DNA from 2 places in the Thermodesulfovibrio sp. TK110 genome. Region 1 is predicted to be linked to the other one. Evidence: riboswitches for the same ligand, from Rfam matches in the RefSeq annotation. Region 1 holds a riboswitch; the other holds the start of a gene.
The links. Region 1 has a riboswitch for cobalamin ahead of metE (5-methyltetrahydropteroyltriglutamate--homocysteine S-methyltransferase). Riboswitches for the same ligand answer to the same signal wherever they lie in the genome.

Region 1 (3,632 bases):
CCTCAATTGATATCACGTCAGCATCCATTGCATAGATTTTTTCAATTATGTCATTGAAATCAGAGTAGCACATATGGGTATGAATCTGGGTTTCAGGTTTTACTGAGGAGGTAATAATTCTGAAGCTTTTTATAGCCCAGTCAAAGTATTCATCAACTTTTGCTCTTTTAAGAGGCATTCCTTCTCTGAAAGCAGGCTCATCAATCTGAATGATTTTTATTCCAGCTTTCTCAAGCTCCATTACTTCTTCTTTTAGAGCAAGAGCAATTTGATAGGCAATTTCTTTTTTTGAAATATCCTTTCTTGGATATGACCACTGAAGTATTGTGACAGCTCCTGTAAGAATTCCTTTTACTGGTTTTTTAGTGAGAGACTGAGCATAGAGGGTTTCTTTCAAAATTAAAGGTTTGTCTCTCCATACATCGCCATAAATTATCGGTGGTCTTACACATCTTGAGCCATATGACTGAACCCATCCATTTTTTGTTATTGCAACTCCCTGAAGACGCTCTGCAAAAAACTCAACCATGTCAGTTCTTTCAAACTCTCCATGCACTAAAACATCAAGCCCTAAATGCTCTTGAATTTCAATTGCTTTTTTAATTTCATTATTTATAAATGATTCATACTCCTTAAGAGAGATTCTGCCTGCCTTATAGTCTGCCCTTACTTTCCTTAGCTCAGGAGTCTGGGGAAAGCTTCCTATTGTGGTGGTTGGAAAAAGAGGAAGTTTGAGAATTTGCATCTGTTTTTCATATCTCTCTTGAAAAGAGGATTTTCTTTCAAGAGCATTTTCATCAATCTGAGAGATTTTCTTCTTGATTTCAGGATTAACAAATTTCATGGATAAATTCTGCTCTGGAGGCTCTTTACCTTCATTTATTACTGTTTTAAGCAGTGTAAGCTCTTCAAGCCTTTCATTGGCAAAGCTTAACAGATGCAAAATTTCCTCAGGTAGGGTTTCATTTTTCACACTCACTGGAAGATGCATAAGAGGACAGGAGTTTGAAAGAATTATGTTTTCCGTAAACTTTGTAAGAGTCTCAATAAGTTTCAATGTTTCAGTAAAATTTGTCTTCCAGGGGTCTCTTCCTGAGACAACTCCTGCAATTAATAGTTTATCCTTTGGAAAGCCGAATTTTGAGAGACTCTCAAGATTATCTCTCCCATCAACAAAATCAAATCCAATACCATGAACTGGCATTTCGTAAACTACTTTCTCATACTGTGAGAGGCTTTCATAGTAAGTTTGAACATAAACTTTTATCTTACTCAGTGCAGAAGTGATTTTTCTGTAACAATCTATAATTACATGAACAGTATCATTATCTAAATCAATAACCATTGCAGGTTCATCAATCTGAACCTCTTCAATTCCTGATTCTTCAAGCTCTTTAAGAAGCTTTATGTAAACATTAGCTATCCTGTGAAGGAAATAAGCATGGTCTTTTAGTTTAGCACAGTAAAGATAGGTAAAAGGACCTGTGATAACAGGTTTTGTTTTAAGATTAAGAGAGTTTTTTAAAAGTTTATATTCTTTTAAAGGTTTATTTTCAATGAGTTCAAACTCTGTATCATTTTCAATTTCAGGAACAATGTAGTGATAGTTTGTGTTAAACCACTTTGTCATCTCTGAAGCAGGAGCATCTGCAGAGCCTCTTGCTATTGCAAAGTATCTTTCCAGTGGATCAGAGATATTTTTAAATCTCTCTGGAATGACATTAAACATTACTGAGAGGTCAAGGATAAAGTCATAAAGGGAAAACTCATTGGATGGAATAATGTCAATTCCGTGTAGAGTAATGGTTTTTGCATTGTTGATAATTAATTTTTCAGCTTCTTCAATAAGCTCCTTTTGAGAGATTTTTCCACTCCAGTAGGATTCAAGGGCTTTTTTAAGCTCTCTTTGGGGACCAATCTTAGGATAGCCAAAGACAGTTGTTTTAACGGTCATTTAATTCCTCCCACGAGGTATTCTGAAAGCCAAAGGCTTTCAGGCTGGATAGGTCTTCCGGCTTTGGGCTCAATCTCCTACTTACCCGCCTTCCCGGAGACTTCTCTCCAGTGGCTTAAGACAGCAGTGCTGCCTTCCTGGGCTTTCGTTCCCAACACGGCTGCGGGGCAGCGGGGGATTCTCACCCCTCTTCCCTTACATCCAGCAATTTTGAAGATACATTAAGTAGAATTTTTTTGTCAAATTAGCCAAGGTTCACATGAACAGGCGTTCAGGATATGAGTCAAGGAAGAGAATAGTAGATGCTGCTGTGAAGCTATTTTCCCAGAGTGGCTTCAGTGGCACGACAATGAGAATGATTGCAAAAGAAGCAGGAATAAGCGTAGGAGGACTTTATCTTTATTTCAAAAACAAGGAAGAACTATCACTTTGAAACTTGTCAAGAAAATTGTGTCTGTTTGTAAAATTTTGCATTAAACCTTACATTGTTTGTATCTTCATCTTTTATGCTGGTATGATAGGCGTCTATAAAAAGGGCAAATAGCTCTGAGGGTATCTCTTTTGTCTTGAATTCCTTCGCTTTATTGTATAAATCTTCTTTTATCTCCTCTAGTCTGTTTTATTCTTTCTTATACCAATTATTTTAAACTAGAAGAAGATTTAGAAATTCCTACTTTGCAAAAGTTTTTCTAAAACGGTAGACTGAAAAGCTAAACAGTATGCTGCCAAGAACAATTATTCTAAGAATATCATGCCAGACATAGTTTATTCCATTACCTTTAAAAAGAACACTGTAACCAAAGTCAATAAAATACCGCATTGGAGAGATAAGGCTTAAATATCGCATCAAAGGCTGCATAGACTCAGGTGGTGTCCATGCACCTGAGAGCATGAGCATTGGTGTAAGAATTACGAGCATGAGCATCATTGATTGGGCAAGATTTCTTGCCACAGTAGCAATTGCTATTCCAAGAGAAGACATGGTAAAAACATAAAAAAGCATAACAGGATAAAAAAGCAGCAGGCTTCCCCTTATTGGAACTTTAAATACCCCTTTAATTATCAAAAATATGCTTAAAAGGGAAAGAATTCCTACTGCAAAAATTGTTGGAATTATTTTAGCAACAAATATCTCCCATGTTCTGACAGGTGTAACAAGAAGTTGTTCAACTGTGCCATATTCCTTTTCTCTTACAAGTGCTGCGGCAGTTACAAGAAGAGAAACCATTGTTGTTACATTGAAAAGCTCAAGCAAACTCATAAACCATGATGTAAGTATGTTTGGATTGAATTGAACCCTTACTCTTTCATCAATGATCGGAATTTCATTGAAAAATCTGCTCGTTATACCCATCTTTCTTTCAAAAAGTTCTATTGCATAGTTGTATGTTATGGATGATACATAGGCAACAGCCATTGTTGCAGACATAGACATTGTTCCATCAATTATCACCTGTATTTTTGCTCCTGAACTGTCAAGTTTTCTTTTGAAATCTGGAGGAATAACAATAGCCATTGATGCTTTACCATTGTCAAGCCATTCTACCACTTCCCTGTCATTATCAACAAAAGCAAGGATTTTAAAGTAAGGCTTCTGAAATCTGCTGGCAATTTCTCTGCTTTCAGGACTATGGCTCATATCGTATATAATTGTTGGGAAGTTTCTTACTTCCATAGA
Region 2 (3,632 bases), 630 kb from region 1:
AATCTTAGGCTCGAAGCCCTGCTCCATAGCAAAACCTCCTCAAAATTTTTTGGTTATTTGCTTTCTTAGCTTTTAGCCAGCCTTCGGGCAGGCAGGTTCAGTGAGTTTTTTAGAAAGGCTTCTGCCTTTTTTAGACCTTCCTGGTAAGATTTTGACTAATTATACCTTAACCTAAAAATTTTGTCAACCCAATCTTAAACTTTTTTAATATTTCAATTTGTAAAGATTTTCTCACTTTCATATGCAGAGATTTTAATCCTTAAAAAGATAAGATTGTTCATCCAGGCTATGGGATGACAACTCTATTGCAATGTCTTTTAAAACCTGACCAGCACTACCATAAAATACTATCTCTGCTATCCAGTCCCAGTCTGTTTCTGCCTTATTTATAAAGATGAGCTTTGAACCCCTTTGATAGGCAATTCTCGGTATTGAGGCTGCAGGTTCAACCTGAAGAGATGTTCCAACTACAAGCATGAGATCACATTGATTTGCGATCTGTTGCGCCATAATCAGTTCTTTTTCAGGCAAGGGCTCTCCGAAAAATACAACTGTTGGTTTTATTACACCGCCACAGTTATAACATCTTAAATCAAGCTTCTGTTCAGCAAACATTTTCAATATTTCATCCATTTTATAAAGTTTTTCACAGTCAAGACAGATTGCACCTCTTTGATTCCCATGAAGTTCTATAACGCTTTTGCTGCCAGCCATCTGGTGAAGTCCATCAATGTTCTGCGTTATTACATGTTTAATAATTCCCATTTTTTCAAGCTCTGCAAGGACAATATGTGCATTATTGGGCTTTGCATTAATGAGTTGGTGAATTAGTTCTTTTTTCATTCTCCAGAATTCTTCTCTTGCCTGCCTGTCATAAATAAATTCCTGATATGTAACAATTCTAAATCTCTGCCACAATCCACCAGGACTGCGGAAATCAGGTATTCCAGATTCTGTAGAAATTCCTGCTCCAGTGAATGCTACAGCATAGGTGGAGTTTTTAATAAGTTGTGAAGCTTTTTTAATTTTTTCCTGATAAGAGGAATTCATACTTTTTAAAACATATCAAAAAGATTGTGTTATGTCAAGGGATTTGACCATGTTTTAATAAATTTTGTATACTTTTCTGGCTGGACTAAGGGAAGAGGGGTGAGAATCCCCCGCTGCCCCGCAGCCGTGTTGGGAACGAAAGCCCGATAAGGCAGCCATGCTGCCTTAAGCCACTGGAGAGAGTCTCCGGGAAGGCGGGTAAGTAGGCAGTGAGCCCTAAGCCGGAAGACCTGTCCAGCTGGAGGCTCTCTGAGCTTCCCATTCCCCGAGGGAGGGATTTGCCATGATTTTCCTTTTTATCCTTTGTTCTGTCTTTCTATTTTCTCATCCTATCTTAGCAACGGAGACTCAGCTTGAAGAGATTGTTGTAACAGCAACAAGAGTTGAAGAACCAAAAAAGGATCTTCCTTATTCTGTTCAGGTTATAACTCAGGAAGATATTAAAAATTCTGTTGCAAAGAATGCTGGAGACTTAATTGCAGAAGCATCAATCGGTCATGTTCACAAATACCCAGGATTATTAACGAGCATTATCGGATTAAGAGGATTCAGGACAGACATTTTTGATGATCTTAAAAGCAGAGTTCTTGTTCTTATAAATGGAAATCGTGCAGGAACAGTAAATCTTGCAACAATACCTGTTGATGATATAGAAAGAGTTGAGATAGTTAAAGGACCTGCATCAGTTCTTTATGGTTCATCAGCAATGGGTGGTGTAATCAACATAATTACAAAGCAGGGTAAAGAAGAAGGTATACATGGTTTGGCTGGTGTAGAAACAGGTTCATGGCAGTTCTGGAAAACAAGAGCTGAATTAAATGGCAAAAAAGGAGATTTTGATTTCTATGTTTCAGCCAGCCGTTCTGCAATTGATGATTATTCTGCAAAAAATTATGGGAAAATAGAAAACACAGGTTACAATGATGAATCTGTGTCAATCCGTTCAGGGTATAGCTTTTTTGATAAACAACACATATCTTTTGGATTTCAGCACTGGAAAGGATGGAATATTGGCTTACCTGGAGCAAGATACTCACCAGACCCTGATGATCACAAGGACATTGAAAGAAACAGATTTGATTTAGGGTATAAAACAGAAACCTTTAAAGCTGAATATTATTTTACAAAAGAAAGAACTGAATATTACGAAGGCTCTGTAGCAGGGAAATGGGAGGTTACTTTAAAAAACACAACTACCCAGGGAGCAACTATTCAGAAGATATTTTCAATAGATGACCACAGAATTATTATTGGAGGACAGTGGGACAGAATAGAGATTAAAAGCTCAAGAAACACAGGTGCTCCTTATAATCCTAATTCAGAGTATGACAGCTACGGTTTATTTAGTGAGGGAAGATTAAGTCTTTTTGATAAAAAACTTTTATTAAATGCAGGAATCCGTTATGACTATTTTGAAAATGAGATACTGCCAACTGAAGGCATTAACAGTTTAAAACCAAGAAAAGAAAATCTTGATCATATAACCATTAGAGGAGGCATCTTATATAAAATTACGGATAATTTTTCAATAAAAGCTAATGCTGGAACTGCTTTCAGAGCACCTGCACCTGATGAGCTTGCAGCTGATTATATTGCTTCATGGGGAACTCATTACATAGGAAATCCAGATTTAAAACCGGAAAAAAGCAAGTCCTATGATACGGGATTATCTTACACAAAGGATTTCTTCAATGCAGAGCTTACATTTTTTCATTCAGAATTCAAGGATAAAATCATAAGCTACTATGACAGCATTCTTAAAGCTCAAACCTTTAAAAATGTTGAAGGAGCAACAATTCAGGGTATAGAGGGAAGTATCTCATATGATATTGGCATAGTTAGTGGACTAAGTTTTTCACTAAAGCCTTTTGTAAACTTTACATATAATACGAGATACTCAACTAAAGATGAAGTAGAGATACAAAAATATGGAAAAACCCTTCAATACACACCAAAATGCACTGCTTCATTTGGAATAATGGCAGCAAGGGATAAATGGGATTTAAGATTGGTAGCGAACTATACAGGAGATGAGAAGGTTGTTGACTGGAATCCTTCATCTAAAAACTATGGAAAAGTTGTTGATAAAAGTGATTTTACCGTGGTAAATCTTAAAGGTTCATACAGACCTGTAAAAAATCTTGAGCTTACACTGTCTGTGGAAAACCTCTTTGACAGAGCCTATGAGTATGTTCAGTATTATCCAATGCCGAGAAGAACAATTACTGGAGGAGTTAAATGGCTATTTTAAAAGCTTTTGTTTCATGGAGCGGAGGTAAAGATAGTTCACTGTCCTGCTATAGAGCAATGAAAAATGGTATTCAAATCGTCTATCTCATTAATATGCTTTCAGAAAATGGAATTTATTCCCGCTCTCATGGAATAAGCTCTGAATTGATCAAAGCTCAGGCAGAAGCAATTGGAATTCCAGTTATTCAAAGAAAAACAACATGGGAAAGCTATGAGGAGGAGTTTAAAAAAACGCTAATGCAGTTAAAAAAAGAAGGTATTGAGGCAGGAGTGTTTGGAGATATTGACCTTCAGGAGCACAGAGACTGGGTTGAAAGAGTATGCAAAGAGAC

Region 2: another riboswitch for cobalamin. It lies ahead of ACYQ3X_RS05170 (TonB-dependent receptor plug domain-containing protein); the one in region 1 lies ahead of metE (5-methyltetrahydropteroyltriglutamate--homocysteine S-methyltransferase).

The regions. Positions count from the first base shown of each region.
Region 1 is NZ_BAAHNB010000001.1:368,853-372,484, forward strand. Features, by position in the region: gene metE (5-methyltetrahydropteroyltriglutamate--homocysteine S-methyltransferase) at 1-1,954, opposite strand, end outside; cobalamin riboswitch at 1,985-2,191, opposite strand; gene ACYQ3X_RS02000 (TetR/AcrR family transcriptional regulator) at 2,214-2,387, shown strand; gene ACYQ3X_RS02005 (ABC transporter permease) at 2,625-3,632, opposite strand, start outside.
Region 2 is NZ_BAAHNB010000001.1:996,791-1,000,422, reverse strand. Features, by position in the region: partial or broken gene ACYQ3X_RS05180 (hydrogenase iron-sulfur subunit) at 1-27, opposite strand, end outside; gene ACYQ3X_RS05175 (NAD-dependent protein deacylase) at 253-1,050, opposite strand; cobalamin riboswitch at 1,116-1,302, shown strand; gene ACYQ3X_RS05170 (TonB-dependent receptor plug domain-containing protein) at 1,334-3,301, shown strand; gene ACYQ3X_RS05165 (Dph6-related ATP pyrophosphatase) at 3,289-3,632, shown strand, end outside.